3 regions of the Alkalibacterium iburiense genome follow, and region 3 is predicted to be linked to each of the others. Evidence: riboswitches for the same ligand, from Rfam matches in the RefSeq annotation. Region 3 holds a riboswitch; each other region holds the start of a gene.

Region 1 (3,139 bases), on a different contig from region 3:
AATCTTTCTTCTTAAAGACGCTTTATTGACTTCAGGTACTATTAAGTCTATCGAGTCATCCATACGCCAGGCACTCGAGTTGTCAATCACTACTGATCCGGCCTCTTCAAATAATGGGGCATAATGCAAACTAGTGCCGCCTCCAGCTGACATCAAAACATAGTCAAAGCCATCTTGTGCTCTTTCTTCCGTCAGTTCTTCTATGGTGTACGTTTCTCCTTTAAACGTGATCTCTTTCCCAGCTGACCGGGCAGAAGAGAAAAGGGTTAAGGAGAAAGAGGGGAGGTTTCTTTTTTCTAAAATGTGGAGCATTGTCTGGCCGACCAGACCGGTTGCTCCCACTAAAGCTATTTTTACCATGGTATCGTATCCTTTCTTTTATAGGTTGAATGTTTGGCACAACAAGCGCGTGGCTTTCTCGCCATTGGCTTCGTCTACCACATATGACACACTGATTTCTGAAGTCGTGACTTGATAAAAAGTGATATCTGCATCAAGCAGGGTTTTAAATATCTTAGAAGCAACACCCGTCATATCGCGCATACCTGCTCCGATGACAGAGACTTTGCAGTATGTGGTTTCAATTTTAAAGTATAAATCGGGGTAGGTTTCTTTTAAGGCGTTAAATAATCGAATCAGTTCTTTTTCATCTGACTCTTTAAATGTAAAGGAGAATTGCTGTCCATCCTGGTTTTGGATTTGGGAAATCATATCCACGTTAATTTCAGCATCTTCCAGTAATTTAAATAAATCGCTCAAAAATTGTCGGTCATGCGAAGGGTAGGTGATGGTAATGTGTGCCATCTCCTTATCTAATGCGACACCTGTGACGGCTTTTCTTTCCAGTATTTGATCATTCGGCACAATCCATGTTCCTTTCTCGTCTGATAATGTTTTTCCTAAATAAATTGGAATGTTGTGATTGTTAGCAAGTTCCACACTTCTCGTTTCTAGCACACCCGCTCCTAAAGCAGACATTTCCATCATTTCTTCAAAAGAGATCTGATCCCATCTTTTCGCTTCTGGGAAAATACGGGGATCGGTACTGTACACACCCGTCACATCTGTATAAATTTCGCATGGGCACTGCATGGCTGAAGCTATGGCAACAGCTGTCGTGTCTGACCCGCCGCGTCCGAGAGTCGTCAGTTCGCCTTCTTTATTAAAGCCTTGAAAACCTGCGACAATAAGCAAGTCATGCTCTTCAAACAAGTTTTCCAACAAGTCTCCTTTAATAGAAGAAATTTTACTTTTTAAATGTTTCCCGATGGTCTCGATGCCGGCCTGGTAGCCCGTCAGTGGCTTGGCCCGCACGCCGATATCATTTAATACGAGTGAGAGAAAAGAGATGGTCTGCTGCTCACCTGTTGTGAGTAACATCGCCAAATCTTTGTCATTCGGATTGTCTGTTAGATCATGGACAGAAGCCAGTAGGTTATCTGTCGTCTTTCCCATTGCAGATACAACCACAATCAGCTGCTCGCCTTTCTCAATTCTCTCCTTTAAATAAAGCGAGATGTCTTTAATTTTCGGAAAGTCAGCCACACTTGAGCCACCAAACTTTAATACACTTCTTTTCATAATAACTCCTTTTAGACTGTTGAGTAGGTATCATCTTTATCACTATAACGAAAAAACGAAGATAATACGAAAAAAACAAGCCGGGAATGCCGACTTGTTCACACAATAAGTATACTCACAAGCGGAAGCACTCCGATAAGCAATAGCTCTACGGCAGTCTGCATATTATTCATATGCAACCCAACAGTTTACTTTCTGTAAAAAACAAACCATTTCGGCAAATTTCCCTTTCCTTATTTCGACTTACAGGTCTTTAGAAATAAGTACTGATGATTTTTGCGCCTCATCCAGTCATTAAATTTTTATTTGTTTCGCTCTATCTATACTATCAGACTTTATATCCATTGTAAAATAGGAATTCAACAGATCTGCTTAATCTTTTAGTAAAAAAAATAAAACCCATTATGACTCATTTTGAGCTATTATGATTGAATTTGACTGTTTGAGATGATAAAATAAGAAGAAGGAGTTGAGGGAAGTGCTTACAGTAGAAAGACATCAGTATATATTAAATAAATTATACCATGTTCAAGCCGTTACCGTGCAAGAATTAGTTGAAGAATTAGGCCATTCTGAATCAACTATTAGACGCGATTTAAGGCAATTGGAAGAACAGAATCAACTCGTTCGCGTGCACGGTGGGGCCAAACGGTTAAGAAAAACGGTCAGTGAGGCTTCGATGGAGGAAAAATCAGTCAAAAACAGTCAAGAAAAGAAACGCATTGCGACCTATGCCTCCACATTAATAAAGGATAAAGAAGTCATCTTTTTGGATGCAGGTACGACCACTTATGAAATGATTCCTTTTTTGAAAGGCAAAGACATAACTGTTGTAACAAATGGAGTCCCTCATGCTCTATCTTTGTCCGAACATCGTATTCCAACTATTTTAATCGGCGGCAGAATCAAGCAAAACACTCGAGCCATAATTGGACCGATAGCAGAGAAACAATTGGAACAGTTTCATTTCAGCAAAGCCTTTTTAGGAATGAACGGAGTCGATTTAACCTATGGTCTAACCACAACAGACGTAGAGGAAGCATCCATAAAAAATAAAGCAATGAATCAAGCCAATCAATCCTTTGTCCTGGCCGATCATTCTAAACTAAAAGAAGTGAGTGCCGTTAAAGTAGCGGACATAGATGATGGCATCCTTATAACCGAAACATTAAGTAAAGAATTTAAAGAATTCAAAGAAGTCACACGCGTAATGGAGGTTACCACACATGATTTACACAGTCACACTAAACCCGTCAATTGATTATGTGATTTATCCAGGTCAAGAGATTACCCCTGGACAAATCAATCGATTTGAAAAATCTCATATGTATCCCGGCGGAAAAGGCATTAACGTATCGCGAATCCTGCATGAATTAGGCATCCCCTCAACGGCCACTGGTTTTGTCGGTGGCTTTACAGGACAATTCATTGTTGATTCACTGGAAAAAGATGGTATTTCGACTGCTTTTGCTTATGTAAATGACAACACACGGATTAATGTAAAAGTAAAAGGTCAACAGGAAACAGAAATCAATGGGGCTGGCTCATTTATCTCAGA
Region 2 (3,139 bases), on a different contig from region 3:
ACCGACAATCGCTCGTCCGCCTAAAACAGCATTCATATCGATCATGGTTCCTTTCCCAATGACTGAACCGATATTTACAACAGCCCCCATCATAATAACCACATTATCAGCTATTTCAACCTTATCTCGAATGAGGGCACCGGGTTCAATCCGAGCATTTAATCCTTTAGTGTCTAGTAAAGGAATCCCGCTGTTACGGCGATCTGATTCTATTTCTAAATCAATGATTTTATGCTGGTTGTTCTCTACTATTGGTTTGATGTCTTTATAGTTTCCGAAAATAACTTTCGACAAGCCTTCTCCAAACACTTTACAATCAGGGAAGGAAAGCTCTTCTGACAAGTTTAAATAGACTTTCACAGGGGTTTGTTTTTCTGAACGGGCAATCGTTTGAATAATATCTTCTGCTTTCATAGGATCCTCCTTATATTACGTAATTGGTAACTTGATTTTCTTTTCAAATACTGCAGGGCCACTCATAAAAATATCGTCTGATCCTTCAATCTTTAGACTACCTTTTTCCAGATGAACATGAACGCGAGTGTCAACCAAATCAGAATCTCTAGCTACTACAAAACTTGCGCTGCATCCCGTACCACAAGCCAATGTCCAACCGACGCCTCTTTCAAACGTGCGAACAATTAATTCTTTCCTGTTCACCACTTGAACAAAATTGACATTCGTCTGTTCTTTAAATAAGGGGTGCTGACAGAGCTTCTTTCCTAAGTCACTTTTCACCATAGCTTTAGCATCCTCGACAAAAACGACCGTGTGAACAGTTCCCATAAACAAACTAGTAAAGGTGACCGGCTTACCGTCAATTTCTACCGTTCGATTGATATAAGAGCGATGATCCGCCGCATTGAAACGGTCATTTCGGTAATCTGCTTTGCCGATATTTACTTTACACTCGAACGGATCTGTTGAAAGAATATCTATAGTCATCTCTCCAGCAAGCGTTTGAACAGGAATAGTAGTATGATGTGTTAGCTTTTCATCCCTGACATACTTTGTAAAGCACCGAATGCCATTGCCACACATAGGTGCTTGAGACCCGTCTTTATTGAATAAAAGCATTTCCAAAGGATTATTTTTTACAACGATTAATCCGTCGGTATCCTGTTCAGCTTCGTGACAAAGTTGTATAGCAAGATCGGAATAGTTTACGTCTTCTTTGTAGTCTACAATCATAAAGTCATTTCCACAGCCATTATATTTTGATGCATACATAGTATTCCTCGTTTCAATTGGATTTTTGACAATAAAAAAACGCCAAGACGGCGGCTGATTGAATACGACTATGTACACAATATGATTAGCACCACCGCTTAAATAAGCAGGAGTGATACAGGTATTATCTGCATCCCCATAAGTGAAATCTACCAATTTCACCTATTCGGCAATGGTTACCTTTCATACGTTGTCATCGAATGTCTTCTCTAACGTATTACTCATTTGCATTGCTACCTCTTTTTTTATGTTTATTAGAGTACCATTAATGAAATTAATTGTCTACTCATATTGTGTTTTTTTTTAACAACTGGTAAACTGTTCCAATAAAAAATAAAGGAGCTCATATATGAAAGAATTATTAAATAATCGCGTTATTCAATCGGAACCAAGCGCTATTCGTTACTTTAATGACTTTGCGCTTGAACAGGGCGCCACGCACTTCTTGACACTCGGAGAACCCGATTTTCCCACTCCTGATCCAATTAAACAAGCACTAGCTAAATCTTTAGAAGAAAACCAGACGCATTATGCACCGTCGCAAGGCTTGCTTTCTTTACGAAAAGCCATCAGTCAGTTTGAAGAAATGCATTCCCAAACATATTATTCTCCTGATGAAATATTAATTACGGCAGGTTCTACTGAAGCCATTTCAACTGCTCTTTCTACTATTTTAAACCCAAGCGATGAAGTGATTGTACTCAATCCTGCTTTCTCACTTTACCGTCAATTAATTGAAATAGAAGGGGCGACTTGTGTGACGATTGATACATCTTCTACTCACTTTCAAGTAACTGAAAAAATGATAGAAGAAAAAGTCACATCAAAAACAAAAGCGATTATTTTAACGTCGCCTAACAATCCGACAGGGACTATATTAAATGAAGACTCTTTAAAAGCAGTTCAGCAATGTGTGTTAAAGCATGGCTTCTTTGTTTTATGCGATGATGTTTATAAGCAATTAGTATTTGAGGAAGCTCCCTCCATGTCTACGCAATTTGAAGATATTAAAGAATACATCATCGTTTGTCAAAGTTTTTCCAAACCATATGCCATGACTGGATGGAGAATTGGCTATCTGATGGCGGATGAACGGTTTATCAAAGAAGCTTTAAAAGTCCATCAATACCGCTTAACTTGTGTGACGACTTTTATCCAAGAAGCAACAATTGCGGCACTAGCTTGTCCAATTGATTATATGGTAGAAAGTTACCGAGAGAGGCGAGATTATATGTATGATCGGCTGGTTAAAATGGGCCTAGAAGTAGAGTTGCCCGAAGGCGCTTTTTATATGTTTCCCTCAATTAAAAAATACGGCTTATCTTCTTGGGAATTTTGTGAACAGTTTGTTTTAAAAGAGAAAGTTGCATTAATTCCTGGAAGTTGTTTTGAAGCGGATGATTTTATTCGGTTAAGTTATTGCGTCAGTCTCAAAACAATAGAAGAGAGTATGGATCGATTAGAAAACTTTTTAAAAGCGTTAAATAGCGAGGCAGTGTAAGTAAAGTTTTAGCTCAACTCTTAGTTCTTTTGGCAATTTGGCTCAAATCATGGTATGCTATAAAAAGATGTGATGCTTATCACAGGGTGAGTTGTCTCCCATTAGACACTGATGAAGATCAGAGCAAAGAAGTGGTGAAAAATGGATAAAAAAGAACTACATGAAGCATTTAACGAATTAGAATCCCACGCAGAAGCCACATTAACAACTATCAAAAAAATGAAAGAAGAATTATCTCATTTAACAGAAGAGAATAATGTGTTACGGATGGAAAATCAAAATCTGAGGGATCGATTAGCAGAAGTGATGAAACAACAGTCAATAGAAAAACAGGTGTCAGATACCGGTATGACCAAATCACGTCTGAATTTAGAAAAGATATATGAAGATGGTTTCCATGTATGTAAC
Region 3 (3,139 bases):
GTTGGCGGCTGAAGGAGCCAACGTGATGCTGACCAGTCGCAATAAAGATAAATTAGAAGCCGCGAAAGCGGATATTGAAACAGTGGCTAAAGGAAAAGTCAGTTACGTGATAGCCGATATGACAGATGCTAGAAGTATTGAGACTTTAGTTGAAACCACCCGTTCAAAATTCGGTAAAATAAACATGCTAGTCAACAACTCGGGTGGACCGACAGCTGGAAAGTTTGAAGATTTGACCGATGCAGATTGGCAAAAAGCTTTTGATTTAACCTTGCTTGGTTACGTCCGTGTGACCCGCGCTGTCTTGCCGGATTTAAAAGAAACCAAAGGGCGTATTTTAAATAATGCTTCTTCATCCATTAAGCAGCCGATTGATGGCTTGCTTTTATCTAACGCCTTTAGAATGGGGATTCAGGGACTGTCTAAAACATTAGCCAGAGAACTCGGTCCAGACGGTATTTTGGTCAATACTATTGGAGCGGGTCGTATCCAGACCGACCGCATTGATAGCTTGGATGAAACACGGTCAGAAAAACAAGGGGTGCCTCTTGAAGACATTAAGCGCCGTTTTGAAGAGAACATTCCAGTTGGCCGCTACGGGACTCCAGAAGAGTTTGCTAAACTCGCCGCCTTTCTCGTGTCTTACGCCAACACCTATGTGAGTGGTCAAGCCATCCTTGTGGACGGCGCGATGATTGAAACTTATTAAGTATAACGAACTGAAATAAATCGGAAAAATCTGCTCATCGAATAGTGAAGAGCAGATTTTTTCAAGAAAACAGACAGAAAGAGGAAACCATCCATGACAGATACAAAGAAAATCTATTTTGCCTCTCCATTATTTTCAGAAATGGAACAACTGTACAATGCTCATGTCGTGAAGCGATTAAGAGAACAGTTTGGAGAAAAACTATCTATTTACCTGCCGCAAGAAAATGCGGCGATTAATGATAAAGCCAACTATGCCAACAGCATTCAAATTGCGGATGGCGACAATCACTATTTAGAAGAATCAGATATTCTGATTGCAATCTTAGATGGTCTAACGATTGATGCCGGAGTAGCCTCTGAAATTGGCTATTTCTATTCTATGAATAAACCGATTATTGGTGTGTACTCAGATATTAGACAAGGCTTAAACGATAATCAGGAAAAAGTAAAAGCTTTAGATGAGGTAGCTGAATCCCCTTTTTCTTACATTAACCTGTACACAGTTGGTTTAGTGAAAAAACGTGGAAGCATCGTGCGAACAACGGACGAGCTCTTAAAAATAATGGAAGACCTGTTAGAAGACTAAAATGAGAAAAACACGGTTTATAATGAGAAATTGGAAATACTATTGAAAAATGAGTGTGCGCACGGTAAAATACAATGCGTTGATAAATAATATAAAAAGATAGAGGCGCGAAAAATAAGAGTACTTTTTCAGAGGCTGGCCAGCCGTTGAAGAAAGAAGAAAGGGTTTTTCGCCGAAGGTTAGGGATTGCCGCTCCCTTTCCTGGGTATCCGTTTAAGAAGCGTATACCTGTCACGGATTCCGTGGAGCACTATCCTTAATACATGCCTGAAAGCATTTAAGGAGAGTGTGCCTTAGATGCTTTTTAATTTGAACTAAAGGAGATTACACATGAAACATCGATTATTAAAGCTGATTTTGTTTGTCTCAGCTATCGCACTATTTATTCCCACACCGGTTTTGGCACAAGAAGCAGAAGCGACGACACTGGCTAGCACATTGGGACCAGTCACGTTGATTCCGCCTCTCATTGCTATCATATTAGCCTTTGTGACAAAGAACGTTGTTTTGTCTTTATTTGTGGGTATATTTTCAGGAACCGTTATTGTTCAGTATGCGACAGGCGCGAGACTGATAAGCGGGTTAGTATTAGGATTTACGGACATCGTGGATTATGTTCTTAACTCACTAGCTGATCCTTGGAATGCGGGGATTATCCTTCAAGTATTGACCATCGGGGGATTGATTGCTTTAATTACCAGCTCAGGCGGAGCCAGAGCTGTGGCTGAAAGTCTGGCAAAAAAAGCTAAAGGCCCTATTAGTACTCAACTCATTACCTGGGTATTAGGATTACTCATCTTTTTCGATGACTACGCCAATGCCCTCATTGTCGGTCCAATCATGCGTCCGGTTTCTGATAAAATGAATATGTCTCGAGAGCGTTTGGCCTTTATAGTGGACGCGACGGCCGCACCTGTTGCCGGGATTGCTTTAATCTCTACTTGGATTGGCTACGAAGTCGGTTTAATTAATGATGCCTACCAGTCCATAGGGCAGAACGTCAATGCTTACGGTGTGTTCTTACAAACGATTCCTTACCGTTTCTATAACATTTTAATGCTCTTTTTCGTTGTATTGACTTCGATTACCTTGAGAGAATTCGGGTCAATGAAAAAAGCGCAAGAGCGAGCACGCGACACCGGTCAGTTGATTGCGGAGGGCTCTTCACTTGAAGGAGAAGACGAAGAAACAGAAGTTACAGCAAAAGGGAAGTTATCTGTATGGAATGCCCTTGTTCCCATCGGAGCTTTAATCGTATTTAGTTTCATCGGTTTTTATACGAATGGACGTCAAGTTATTTTGGCTTCGGATAATACAGCCTTGATTCAATTGATTCAAACCAGTCCGTTCTCTTTTGCGGCTATAAGAGAAACCTTTGGACTCTCAGATGCATCGGTTGTTTTATTTCAAGCCGCTTTAATTTCTAGCATCATTGCTTTAATTATGGGAGTTATACAAGGACACTTTACCTTTGGGAAAGGCATAGACATATGGGTATCGGGTATGAAAACACTTATCATTACAGGAGTAATTTTACTCTTAGCCTGGTCACTATCCGGTATCATGAATGACCTGGGAACAGCAGATTACTTGGTCTCTTTATTGGGAGACACTATGCCGCCATTTTTATTACCTACTCTTATCTTTGTATTCGGAGCGATTATTTCTTTTTCAACAGGGACATCTTACGGAACGATGGGGATTCTTATGCCTCTGGCCATTCCATTAGCGACAGCTATGCAGCCTGATAATCCGGAATTCATTGTCATGTCAGTGGGGGCCGTTTTAACAGGTGCGATTTTCGGAGACCATTCCTCACCGATTTCCGATACAACGATTCTG

What was found. A riboswitch is a leader RNA that binds a small molecule or an ion and turns the genes downstream of it on or off. The one in region 3 is predicted to bind lysine.
Region 1: another riboswitch for lysine. It lies ahead of ABDZ53_RS12740 (aspartate kinase); the one in region 3 lies ahead of ABDZ53_RS02380 (Na+/H+ antiporter NhaC family protein).
Region 2: another riboswitch for lysine. It lies ahead of dapF (diaminopimelate epimerase); the one in region 3 lies ahead of ABDZ53_RS02380 (Na+/H+ antiporter NhaC family protein).

What each region holds. Positions count from the first base shown of each region.
Region 1 is NZ_BAAACW010000167.1:54,283-57,421, forward strand. Features, by position in the region: gene ABDZ53_RS12735 (aspartate-semialdehyde dehydrogenase) at 1-360, opposite strand, end outside; gene ABDZ53_RS12740 (aspartate kinase) at 379-1,581, opposite strand; lysine riboswitch at 1,699-1,876, opposite strand; gene ABDZ53_RS12745 (DeoR/GlpR family DNA-binding transcription regulator) at 2,060-2,842, shown strand; gene pfkB (1-phosphofructokinase) at 2,808-3,139, shown strand, end outside.
Region 2 is NZ_BAAACW010000129.1:3,453-6,591, forward strand. Features, by position in the region: gene dapD (2,3,4,5-tetrahydropyridine-2,6-dicarboxylate N-acetyltransferase) at 1-414, opposite strand, end outside; gene dapF (diaminopimelate epimerase) at 430-1,230, opposite strand; lysine riboswitch at 1,309-1,480, opposite strand; gene ABDZ53_RS10410 (pyridoxal phosphate-dependent aminotransferase) at 1,580-2,731, shown strand; gene ABDZ53_RS10415 (DNA replication initiation control protein YabA) at 2,873-3,139, shown strand, end outside.
Region 3 is NZ_BAAACW010000027.1:21,640-24,778, forward strand. Features, by position in the region: gene ABDZ53_RS02370 (SDR family oxidoreductase) at 1-709, shown strand, start outside; gene ABDZ53_RS02375 (nucleoside 2-deoxyribosyltransferase) at 803-1,297, shown strand; lysine riboswitch at 1,390-1,558, shown strand; gene ABDZ53_RS02380 (Na+/H+ antiporter NhaC family protein) at 1,628-3,139, shown strand, end outside.